Regions from separate parts of the Halomonas sp. AOP13-D3-9 genome, predicted to be linked through region 3. Evidence: predicted binding sites of a transcription regulator. Region 3 holds the regulator's gene; each other region holds the start of a gene.

Region 1 (4,216 bases), on a different contig from region 3:
TACCCCCGTTAGTCCTCGCCAAAACCTTACACGCCCTAAGCCAAATGCAGGTCGGTCTTGCACGCAGTGCGGGCCACGCCCAAGCGCTAGCGGTTAGCACGGCGCTCGAAACGGCCCATAGCCAAGGTCTACTTGGCAGCACTGACGCCGCAACCCAGCCATCGCCGGGGTTAGCAGCCATTGCTGATGACGTTCACCGCTTAGCACTTACGATGCATCGATTGAGCCACCAACTCAGCCTGCTGATGGAACAAGTGAATTGCCAGGTAAGAGAGCACTCACGGGCCGTGGTGAAAAAGCGCTTGGCTGACGATGAGATTGCCCTCTCGGCGCAAACAGCCAAGCAGGCAGTGCATCAACTGGCTGACCAATCCCAGCATATGCACAAGGTGATTCATCACAGCGCCACCGCTGCATTTTTACACTCCGCTAAGCTTGATCATGCGGTGTGGAAGTGCAGACTTTATAAGCAGCTACTGTCTGCCAACACAGATACTCCCTTAGAGGATCACCACCAGTGCCGTTTAGGCCGCTGGCATCAACAGGGAGAGGGTTACCAACGCTACGCACGCAGCGACGCTTATCGAGCGCTAGCGGCGCCCCATCGTCGTATGCACGACAGCGGTGCTGAAGCACTTAAGTTTGCCCGCCTGGGCGACCGCAATGGCCAACTGGCTGCCTTAGGCGTAATGGAAGAGGCCAGCCAGCAGCTTGCCCGTCAGCTGGACAAACTTATGGAGCACGCCATATTCGAGGCGCCCTACTCAACCAGCCATCGCTCTCCGCTAGCAGGGGCGCCTTAAGCGCCCATCATAGAGCTGCCCGCTAAATAGCCTTTCGTCTTCTCTAGCTGCTTATGCCATGCTGTTTCCACTGCAATCACTATTCTCACTAGTGACAATAGGAAAAAGCATATGGCACAGGTCAAAAAGCTAGACCTCGCGTTACAAGGCGGCGGCGCTCACGGAGCCTATACCTGGGGGGTCATTGATCGCCTACTGGCCGATGATCGTATTGAAATTGAAGGTATCAGCGGTACCAGCGCCGGAGCGATGAACGGCGTGGTGATGGCCGATGCGCTGACACGAGGTGATAAAGAGACCGCTCGGCAAGCACTGCACGATTTTTGGCAAGCAGTGAGCCGAGCAGGCATGGCCAGCCCCATCCGCCGCTCTCCCATGGATATCTTAACCGGCAACTGGAGCCTGGATCACTCGCCCGGCTTTGTTGCCATGGATCTGTTAAGCCGAGTGGCCTCCCCCTACCAACTCAACCCACTCAACATAAATCCGCTGCGCGATATCGTGGCCGATCACATTGATTTCGAGCGGGTGAGACAATGCCAGCAGCTCAAGCTGTTTGTGGCAGCCACCAATGTACGTACGGGCAAACAGCGCGTGTTCCGTCGTGAAGAGATGAGCGTTGACGCCGTGATGGCCTCCGCCTGCTTACCCTTTGTGTTCCAGGCGGTGGAGATCGACGGCGAAGCGTATTGGGATGGTGGCTATATGGGTAATCCAGCGCTGTTCCCTCTCATGGAAGAGTGCAGCGCGCGGGACATCCTACTAATACAAATTAACCCTATCAGCCGTAATGAAGTACCCACCTCAGCGTCGGCGATTATGAACCGCCTTAACGAGATCACCTTTAATTCAGCACTGATTAAAGAGATCCGCATGATCGCACTACTTAAGCACGCCCTTGATGAGCAGGGCATTGAAAACTGTTATCAGCAGGCTCTGTTCCACCGTATCAGCGGTGAGCAGGCCCTTGAGGAGCTCTCGGTCTCTAGCAAATCCAATTCCGAGTGGCCTTTCTTATGTCATCTATGTGAACAGGGCCAAGCCGCCGCCGAACGCTGGTTAAGCGAGCACTTCGAGGCCATCGGTAGCCACTCCACACTGGATATAGACGCCGTCTATTTACATGAATAACCGGCATCATAAATCACCATTGTTTAAAACTCCTCCAGCACCAAGATGCCGCAAAATGCGCACTGCATGCCCAATCATGCAGCATACGGTTGGTCTTTCAGTTCTCACATGTTCAGCAAAAATAAATTAACATTTTGATTTTTATCAACAAACAATCAACTGGCAAACTACCTGCATAACTCCTACCAGTGGTGGTAGGCGTGGACCAGGCCCAACTGGGTACGAGTGCGTCGAGCCTGACCTTCAACGATGAAGGCATGTTCTCGTCAATTGTTTACGTAACGCGCTAACTCGTTTGCGTTGCGTAGCGATCAACTCGTTTTATGCCCCGTGAGGCCATCCCATGGACATACGCAATAAAGCCAACCGCATTCGGTTATTCAACTTCTCGACCCCTCAAATGCGCGCTTTCCACTTTTCATGGTTCGCGTTTCATATCTGCTTTTTCGGCTGGTTCGGCATCGCCCCTCTTATGGCGATCGTTCGCGAAGACCTTTCGCTGACTCAAACACAAATCGGCAATACGATTATCGCTTCGGTGGCGATTACCGTCATTGTACGCCTTGCGATTGGCGTATTGTGCGACCGCATCGGCCCGCGTAAAACCTACACCGGGCTACTGTTGCTAGGGGCTATCCCGGTGATGGGCATTGGCTTGGCCGATAGCTTTGAAACTTTTCTATTGGCACGCTTGGCCATTGGAGCCATCGGCGCCTCCTTCGTCATTACCCAGTACCACACCTCGATGATGTTCGCCCCCAATGTGGTTGGCACCGCCAACGCTACCAGCGCGGGGTGGGGCAACTTAGGTGGCGGCACGACACAAATTCTGATGCCGCTGATCTTCTCCGGCATGCTGATGCTGGGCGTTAACGAAGCCTTTGGCTGGCGTTTGGCGATGATGGTACCTGGCGTCGTGATGTTCTTTACCGGTATTGGCTACTGGTTCTTCACTCAAGATGCGCCCAATGGTAACTTCAGCGAACTCCGCGCACGCGGCGAACTGCCTGAAGCTTCAGGTGAAAACGGTGCCGCGCAAAGCTTTCTCGCCGCCGCCAAGGATATTCGTGTTTGGGCGCTGTTCGTCGTTTATGGCCTCTGCTTTGGCGTGGAGCTGACGATCAACAACATTGCCGCCATCTACTTCTTCGATAAGTTTGACCTTACCCTGGCCACCGCTGGCCTGATTGCTGGCTTGTTCGGGTTAATGAATATTTTTGCGCGCACCCTTGGGGGCGTTTTCTCAGACCTTTTCGCCAAGCAAGGGGGCTTGAAAGGACGCGTTCGCTGGCTGTTTATTGCCTTGGTTTGCGAAGGTATTGCCTTGGTGGCGTTCTCACAGATGCACGTATTGAGCCTTGCGATAGGCATCATGCTGGTGTTCAGTCTATTTGTACAGATGGCAGAAGGCGCTACCTACGGCGTGGTGCCGTTTATCAATAAAAAAGCCTTGGGAGCCGTTGCGGGTATTGTTGGCGCTGGCGGTAACGTGGGCGCGGTAGGCGCAGCATTTTTGTTCCGCAGTGAAAGCCTAACGTATCAACAAGGCCTGTTCTATTTAGGCCTCACGGTACTGGTTTTGGCCTCCTGCGTGTTGCTGGTACGCTTTAGCGATGCAACCGAAGCCGAAGAGGCCAAAGCCTACCGCGACGCGGTGGGTGATGACGTAGGTGCAGGCGCTCTGTCGTTACGTTAAATGCTTTCCAGTACACTCATACTCCCCTACGTTGCTGTTCACTCCCATACGCCTATGAAGGGTATGGGAGAATAACAGTAGGGGAGTGTTTACATTTAGGCGGCGAGTCATCAAGGAAAATTTCTATGTCTTCAGCGCAGCAACTGCTCTTAACCGCCATCCGTTGCGATATCGACAACCTTACCCACCTTGCCACCACCGCCGATATAGTCGGTGATATTAGCCGCTTTATTCATATGCTCCAGCGTGAACGGGGCGCCTCGACGATTTACCTGGTTTCCCAGGGTCAACGCTTCAAAACCCGCCGCGACACCTACCGGCAGCACAGCCAGCAGGCTGAGGCATTAATGCGTCAACGGCTGGAAGCGCTCAGCGAGGAGGCCCGCCCTCAGGCCGCCGCGCGATTACTGCGCCGGATTGCCGCCGTTTGGTCCGCCCTCGACGAACTTGGCGCGCTTCGCCAGGCCATCGACACCTTTGCCATCACGCCCGATGCAGCGACCCAGGCGTTTAACCAGTTGACTAGCGGGCTTCTAGCCATTGTGTTTGAAGCCGCAGATACCTCTATCGACCCTGATATTACCCG
Region 2 (4,216 bases), on a different contig from region 3:
ACTGGAAGTCTGATATTCAAGGTTCCATGTACAAGATCACTTCTGACGAAGGCGCTTGGGCGACCGATAGCCAGGTAGAAGGCGGCAATCTGGGGCACCGTCCGCGCGTTAAAGGCGGCTACTTCCCGGTTCCCCCGGTGGATAGCTTCCACGATATTCGTGGTGCCATGTGTAACACCCTGGAAGCGATTGGTCAGACCGTGGAAGTTCACCACCACGAAGTTTCCAACGCAGGTCAGAACGAAATCGGCGTGAAATTCAACACGCTGGTGAAGAAAGCTGACGAAGTGCAGGAAATGAAGTACGTGATCCACAACGTGGCTCATGCGTATGGCAAAACCGCCACCTTTATGCCGAAGCCGCTGGTCGGTGACAACGGTTCGGGTATGCACGTGCACCAGTCGTTCTGGAAAGATGGCAACAACCAGTTCGCCGGTGACGAGTATGCGGGCCTGTCTGAAATGGCGCTGTTCTACATCGGCGGCATCATCAAGCATGCCCGCGCCCTGAACGCCTTTACTAACGCGTCTACCAACTCGTACAAGCGTTTGGTGCCGGGCTTTGAAGCGCCGGTTATGCTGGCTTACAGTGCCCGCAACCGCTCTGCTTCAATCCGTATTCCTTACACCGCTAGCCCGAAAGGCAAGCGTGTTGAGGCGCGTTTCCCTGATCCGACTGCCAACCCCTACTTGGCCTTCTCTGCCATGTTGATGGCAGGTATCGACGGTATCAAGAACAAGATCCATCCTGGCGATGCCATGGATAAAAACCTGTACGACCTGCCGCCAGAAGAAGGCAAAATGGTCCCGACGGTGGCGCACAGCCTGGATCAAGCCCTGGAAGCCCTCGACACTGACCGTGCATTCCTAACCGAAGGCGGCGTGTTCAGCGACGAAATGATCGATGCCTACATCGAGCTCAAGATGGAAGAAGTGGAGCGTATTCGTATGACTACGCACCCCATCGAGTTTGATATGTACTATAGCTGTTAAGTACAGCTGCTAATCCGCGTTACTTGCCCCTGGCTGTTACTATCGGTCAGGCGGTGGTAACGGTGATTATTAATAGAACCCCGCTTCGGCGGGGTTTTTTGCTTGGGAGTTGAGGAGCGCAGCTATGAGCAAGATCCATACAGTTGCGATCAGTAGTGTACTGGTTGCTGCTCTAAGCTTAGGGGGAGTCGGCGCTTCAGCGTTCGGGCAGACGGTTTATCGGGTTACCGATGAGCACGGCAACGTTACCTTTACCGATAACCCTGGTCGCGGTGGTGAGGCCCTAGAATTGACGCCGTTGCCAAGCCTGCCGCCTGCGTTGAGCGCCGCACTCGCCAAGCCTGGCGCTAACACGACCCCATCGCAGCGGCCGCGGGGCAAGCCGGGGCAGCCCTTTATGCCCTATGACCACTTCTCGATCGCTCTGCCCCAGCAAGGCGCACAGGTGCAAGATGGAATGACCGCGGTGGAGGTGGCTATTGCGCCATCGTTGCGCGACGACCACCAGGTCCGCTTGTTGGTGGATGGCAACATTAGCCAGACTGCGCTGCACAGCGATGTGTTTTGGCTAACGGGACTAACTTCAGGACGGCATGAGCTGCAAGCAGAGCTACTGGATAGCAGCCAGCGTTTGCAACACCGTACGGCAGCCGTGACGATTATGGTTCCTTAAAGTCAGTTCCTTAAACACGGATTATGCGCAAAACCCGGCATGAAAATTCCCTGCCTTTAACTGGATGCACTAAAGTGGTGCGCAATTAGGGGCGTTTACTGCCATGGGTGCGCTAAAACGATTCGTTCTCGCCCCTTGCGATGCCCGTAAGCCGTGCAAATGGGCATAAGTGCGTAATTGGCGCGCTTTTTGCAGTTCACTCATTGATCATCCACCTGTAGGTCTGTATCGGCGATGGAAGACGCTATTTTTCAGGACACCTCCATGCATCAGCGTTTGCTTGAACATCTCACCACAGCGGTATTGCTGCTAGACGGCGAGCTGCGTGTGCGCTGGATGAACCCTGCCGCTGAAGCGCTGTTAGCGGTCAGTCTTAGCCGTGTTCATGGGATTAGTCTGGACACACTACTCGGTGGGGATGAAAGCATTGACGATGTATTGGCCAAGGCACGGGATGCCTTTCACCCTTATACCCAGCGTGAAGCGCGCATTACCCCGCTGAATAGTGAACCGCTGACGGTTGACTACACGGTTTCGCCGTTATCTGACGATGAGCTGTTGCTGGAAGTGGAGCCGCGGGATCGGTTGATGCAGATCTCCCGTGAAGAGGCGCTAACCACCCGCCAGGAGACCATCAAGGTGCTCGCCCGCGGGCTTGCCCATGAGGTCAAAAATCCTCTGGGCGGCATTCGCGGTGCGGCGCAGCTATTAGAACGGGATCTAGACGACCCGGCGCTGCGCGAATATACCCATATCATTGTGGAAGAGGTGGATAGGCTGCGCGATTTAGTCGACTCCATGCTCGGCCCAAACCGTATTCTTAGGCACGAGCCGGTCAATATTCATAAAGTGCTCGAACGGGTGCGGGCGCTGCTGATTGCCGAGCACCCTTGCGTGCCGATTAGTCGTGATTACGACCCCAGCTTGCCTGATCTCTCCGGCGATGAATCGCAAATGATTCAGGCGGTGCTCAACGTGGCCCGCAATGCGGTGCAGGCCATGAGCGATGCGCAAACACCGGAACCCTCTTTAATACTGCGTACCCGCGCCCGTCGCCAGTTCACCCTGGGTGCTGAACGCCACCGGCTGGTTAGTGAAGTCGCCGTGATCGATAACGGTCCAGGTATTCCCGCTGCGCTGCAGGAAACGCTGTTTTACCCCATGGTATCGGGGCGCGCGGAAGGCAGCGGTCTTGGGCTGTCTATCGCCCAGTCGATTTTGCACCAACATCAAGGCTTGATCGAATGCGACTCACGCCCTGGACACACCGAATTTCGTTTACTGATTCCCATGGTTATTAATTTCACCGGAGAAGCGTCATGACTGAGGCTGCACGTAATGATGTTGCGCGGGTGGTCATTGTCGATGATGACCGCGCTATCCGCTGGGTGCTGGAGCGCGCCTTAGCGCAACCCGACCTGGACGTTGAGTGTATTGAGCGCGCCGACGTTGCCCTGCCCCGTTTGCTGGAAAACCCACCCGACGTGCTGGTCACCGATATTCGTATGCCGGGTATTGACGGGCTGGATCTAATGTCCCGGGTACGTGAGGCGCATCCCGACCTGCCGGTGATCGTGATGACCGCGCACTCCGATCTGGACAGCGCCGTGGCCTCTTATCAGGGTGGGGCATTTGAGTATCTGCCCAAGCCGTTCGACGTTGACGAGGCGCTGGCGCTGGTGCGCCGCGCCGTGGCCCACGCCCGTGAACGCCAGCGTCCGGTCACCGTGCCGGAAGGCTTGAACGCCGAAATTATCGGCGAAGCACCTGCCATGCAGGAAGTGTTTCGCGCCATTGGTCGCCTTTCCCACTCTCATATCACGGTGTTGATTAACGGCGAGTCGGGTACTGGTAAAGAGCGCGTTGCCCAGGCGCTTCACCAGCATAGCCCGCGGGAAGGTAAGCCGTTTATCGCCCTCAATATGGCGGCCATTCCCCGCGATTTAATTGAGTCTGAGCTGTTTGGCCACGAGAAGGGCGCTTTTACCGGGGCAGCCCAGCAGCGCCAAGGGCGCTTTGAACAGGCCAATGGCGGCACGCTGTTTTTAGATGAAATAGGCGATATGCCGTCTGAAACCCAAACGCGCTTACTGCGTGTATTGGCCGATGGTGAGTTTTATCGCGTTGGCGGGCACACGCCGGTCAAAGTAGACGTGCGTATCATCGCCGCCACCCACCAAAACCTAGAAGTGTTGGTGGACGACGGCCGCTTCCGGGAGGATTTGTTTCACCGTTTGAACGTGATCCGCATCCATCTGCCCAAGCTTGCCGAGCGGCGTGAAGATATCCCCCGCTTAACGCGGCACTTTTTAGCCGAGGCGGCGAAAGAGCTGACCACCGATATCAAGGTGCTGACCAGCGAAGCGGAGGCTCATCTGACACGCTTGCCGTGGCCCGGCAACGTGCGCCAGTTAGAGAATATCTGCCGCTGGCTGACCGTGATGGCGTCGGGGCGTGAAATTCTGGTTGAAGATTTACCGCCGGAGCTGCGTTCCACCAGTGCTTCCGAAAGTAGCGCACACGGCGATTGGCGCACGGCGTTTCGCGATTG
Region 3 (4,216 bases):
ATGAAAGCACTTATTTACACCGCCCTGTTTGCGCTCGCGATGCCGCTATCGGCTCTGGCCCAAACCTCACAACAGGCCCCGGTGGAAATCGAAGCCGACCGTTTAGATCTCGACCAACGGGCGGGCACCGCCGTGTATACCGGGAATGTGGATATTCGTCAGGGCGAGATGCGGCTGCGCGGGGAGCGGGTAGAGATCGAACGCAACGCGGCTGGTGAACTCTCGACGGCAACCGCCACCGGTGAGCGCGCCTACCTGCGCCATCAAGCCGAAGGGCAAGATGGCCCGACGGAAGGTTGGGCGCGAAGGATTATTTACCACGTCGCCGAGCGCCGCGTAGAGCTAATCGACCAAGCCGAACTGATCCAACAGGAAGATACCTTTACCGGTGGGCGCCTTGAGTATTTTATTGACCGCGAAGTGATTCAAGCGCGCTCTGACGTTGACGGCAGTGAGCCCCAGCGCATTCGTATGACGATTCAGCCTGAACAATAGGGAGCCAAGCTGTGGCAACTGCTGACACTGCGCCGATCAAAACCCTGTATGCCCACCACCTGGCGAAGAGCTACAAGCGTCGTCGAGTGGTCAAAGACATCAATTTAGAGATCTCCCAAGGCAGTATTGTTGGCCTACTGGGCCCCAACGGCGCAGGGAAAACCACCTCGTTCTATATGATTGTCGGGCTGGTGAAATCCGATGCTGGCAAGGTCGGAATCGATGCGGTGGATTTAACCCGCGCGCCGATGCACGAGCGCGCAGCGGCGGGTATTGGCTACCTCCCCCAAGAGGCGTCTATTTTTCGCAAGCTCTCGGTTGCCGATAACATTATGGCGATACTCGAGACGCGCAAAGAGCTTGACCGCGCAGGACGCGCACAGCGCCTGGAAGCGCTACTCGAAGACTTTCATATCACCCACATTCGCGACAACCTTGGCATGAGCCTTTCGGGCGGTGAGCGCAGGCGTGTAGAAATTGCCCGCTCGCTGGCCACTGACCCTGCCTTTATTCTACTGGATGAGCCCTTTGCCGGCGTCGACCCTATTTCGGTAGGCGAGATCAAAACCATCATCCGTGCGCTGAAGCAGCGTCATATTGGCGTGCTGATCACCGATCACAACGTGCGTGAAACCCTCGATATTTGCGATATCGCCTATATCGTGGGTGATGGGCAAATCATTGCCAGCGGCTCACCCAGTGCCATTCTCGATAATCAGAAGGTCAGAGACGTATATCTGGGCGCTGATTTTCGCCTTTAAACTGATCAACTGTGCCGACAATTATCGCCTGCCCTTAAACCTATTTTTTGGTTCTGTAAATAGCGCTCTGCAACAACTTTACTACCAATGGCATGCTTATTGCACTTGCACCGGGCACTCACTCGCACTAGGGTGGAGCATTCTGATTAACGAGTGGTTCTCAGATGGTCATGAAAGCTTCTCTCCAACTGCGTATCGGCACACAGCTGACCATGACGCCCCAGTTGCAACAGGCGATTGCGCTGTTGCAACTCTCGACGCTGGACCTTCGTCAAGAAATTCAGCAGGCCCTAGATGCCAATCCCATGCTGGAGCAGGAAGATGAATTTGATGAGCAGGCTGTCAGCGAGCCTAAAGAGGAAGAGTGGTCAGAAAGCATCCCCACTGAACTCTCGGTAGATAGCGACTGGTCAGATACCTATCAGGATATGGGTAGCCAGGGCGGCAGCAGCAGCGAAGGCCCCGACTTTGAGCGTCAGGCGGCCGGACAAAGCCTGCATGGGCACCTACTGTGGCAACTCGCCATGACCGACTTTAGCGCTCGCGAACAGCTTGTCGCAGAGAGCCTAATCGACGCGCTCGATGCGAACGGCTACTTAACCCAGCCGCTTAACGATATCCGTGAGGGCCTGCGCGCCCAGGGCGTTGACGGGCTTAGCCAGCGCGAAGTGGAAACCATTCTGCTCAAACTCCAGCAGTTTGAGCCGACCGGCATCTTTGCCCGCGACCTGCGTGAATGCCTGATGCTGCAGCTCGCCGCCCTGCCCGATGATACGCCGCTACTGGTTCCCGCCCGCCGCCTAGTGCGGCAGTTCCTTGAAGCGCTTGGCAAGGATGACATGCGTCTGCTAAAGCGCCGCCTGGGGCTCGATGACCAACAGCTGGCCGATGTCATCCTACTTATTCGCAGCCTCGACCCTCGCCCAGGCAGCGCCTACGGCGACACCGATGACAGCTATGTAACCCCCGACCTGGTCGTCCGCCACGATAACGAAGGCTGGCATTTAGAACTCAACCCAGAGGCCCTGCCACGGCTGCGTATTCAGCCCGACTACGCCAGCTTGATTAAGCGTGCGGACAAAAGCGATGACAACCAGTTTCTCAAAGAGCACCTCCAGGAAGCACGCTGGCTGATTAAGAGCCTCTCGAGCCGTAACGATACGCTGCTGCGCGTGGGGCGCGAAATCATCACCCGCCAGATTGGCTTTTTAGAGCACGGTGAAGAAGCCATGAAGCCGCTGATACTGGCCGATATTGCCGAAGCTGTGGAGATGCACGAATCGACGATTTCACGGGTCACGACGCAAAAATATATCCATACCCCCCGGGGCGTGTTCGAGCTCAAGTACTTTTTCTCAAGTCAGGTAAGCGGTCAAGATGGCGACAGTCACTCCAGCACCGCCATCCGCGCGCGACTCAAGAAATTGATTCAAGAGGAGCCACCCGGCAAGCCGCTCTCAGACAGCCGCTTGGTCACGCTATTAGGCGAAGGGGGGATTCAAGTGGCACGGCGTACGGTGGCTAAATATCGTGAGGCCATGGGCATTCCCTCCTCCAGTGAGCGGCGCCGTTTACGCTAGGTTATGTCGACGTTGCAGCGAATCTCTCGACAAGGGCTTTGCAACGCGGCAAAAAGGGTTACAATCGAAGTACAGTCCGATGGATAAGGAGCACGTCAATGCAAGTAAATATCACTGGTCATCACGTAGAACTGACTGACGCCTTGCGTGACTATGTCAACGAAAAGCTTGAGCGTGTAGAGCGCCATTACGACAATATAACCACGGTGCAAGTCACCTTATCAGTGGAGAAAGAGCGCCAGCAGGCCGCTTGTACGCTGCACGCCGCAGGTGCTGACTTACATGCGGAAGCCCTCGACAGTGATATGTACGCCGCTATCGACGCCCTAGCGGATAAAATCGACCGTCAACTCGTTAAACACAAGGAAAAAGCACAAGCTCGCGCCCAAGGCGCAGGTGTGCGTTAATTCAATGACGTTGGAAACCATACTCCCCCCGGAGCGCGTTCTGTTTGACGTACCCGGGGGCAGCAAAAAAAGGGTGCTGGAGTTTTACAGCACCTTTATCGCGCAAAATATCCCCAGCCTGGACAGCCAAGAAGTGTTTAGCCGTTTAATCGGCCGCGAGCGCTTAGGCAGTACCGGTATTGGTAACGGTGTGGCTATTCCTCATGCGCGTAGCCCCCACTGCAACGCTCCTATCGCTGGTTTTTTAAAACTCTCAGAAGCGATTGATTTTGACGCTATCGACGGTGACCCGGTAGATCTGGTGTTTGTCCTGCTGGTACCCGAAGAGGCAGATGACACGCACCTCTCTCTGCTCGGCCAAGTAGCGACCATCATGAATGATGCGGATACACGCCAGCAGCTGCGTAAAGCAGCCAGTCAGCGAGAGCTACTTGAGCTGATTACCGCCAAAATTCGTGAGCAATCCGCGTAAAGATCTTCAAACCTGTTTTAAGGTTCATTATGGCAGGTAATGTTTTGCTCACCACCCTCAACGCAGCTTGACCAAAGCAAAGAGAGACTCTATGCAACTGGTGATCATTAGCGGCCGCTCCGGGTCAGGCAAATCTATCGCTCTACAGGCGCTGGAAGATCTTGGCTATTATGCCATTGATAACCTCCCCGCTATGCTGCTGGGCTCGTTGGTGGACGAATTACGCGACCAGGGTGACCGTGCTCACTTGGCGGTCAGTATTGATGCCCGTAATTTGCCGGGAGCGCTGGAGCGCCTACCGTCTTTGTTAGAAGAGTTGCGCCAGCGTAAAATCGATTTTCAAGTTATTTACTTGACCACCGATGCCCGTATCCTGCTTGAGCGTTACTCCGCTACCCGGCGACGCCATCCGCTGACTCGGGATAGCGAGATGACCCTGGAAGAGGCGATCAACAAAGAAGAGGAGACGCTGGAGGATATTCGCGATCTCGCCGATCTATT

Evidence for each region. The regulator sigma-54, encoded in region 3, starts transcription at its own class of promoters, with help from an activator protein. The targets are predictions, from matches to a motif close to TGGCACNNNNNTTGCTNT.
Region 1: a site for sigma-54 is predicted at 2,095-2,112, ahead of ACT3UM_RS09260 (NarK family nitrate/nitrite MFS transporter). Genes of this name have one in related genera too.
Region 2: a site for sigma-54 is predicted at 1,844-1,861, ahead of glnL (nitrogen regulation protein NR(II)). Genes of this name have one in related genera too.

What each region holds. Positions count from the first base shown of each region.
Region 1 is NZ_JBQSYH010000007.1:56,533-60,748, reverse strand. Features, by position in the region: gene ACT3UM_RS09270 (CZB domain-containing protein) at 1-803, shown strand, start outside; gene ACT3UM_RS09265 (patatin-like phospholipase family protein) at 915-1,934, shown strand; gene ACT3UM_RS09260 (NarK family nitrate/nitrite MFS transporter) at 2,278-3,630, shown strand; gene ACT3UM_RS09255 (nitrate- and nitrite sensing domain-containing protein) at 3,756-4,216, shown strand, end outside.
Region 2 is NZ_JBQSYH010000002.1:171,835-176,050, reverse strand. Features, by position in the region: gene glnA (glutamate--ammonia ligase) at 1-992, shown strand, start outside; gene ACT3UM_RS02890 (DUF4124 domain-containing protein) at 1,117-1,665, shown strand; gene glnL (nitrogen regulation protein NR(II)) at 1,930-2,988, shown strand; gene ntrC (nitrogen regulation protein NR(I)) at 2,985-4,216, shown strand, end outside.
Region 3 is NZ_JBQSYH010000005.1:269,521-273,736, reverse strand. Features, by position in the region: gene lptA (lipopolysaccharide transport periplasmic protein LptA) at 1-495, shown strand; gene lptB (LPS export ABC transporter ATP-binding protein) at 507-1,256, shown strand; gene ACT3UM_RS07775 (RNA polymerase factor sigma-54) at 1,421-2,836, shown strand; gene hpf (ribosome hibernation-promoting factor, HPF/YfiA family) at 2,935-3,243, shown strand; gene ACT3UM_RS07765 (PTS sugar transporter subunit IIA) at 3,248-3,715, shown strand; gene rapZ (RNase adapter RapZ) at 3,807-4,216, shown strand, end outside.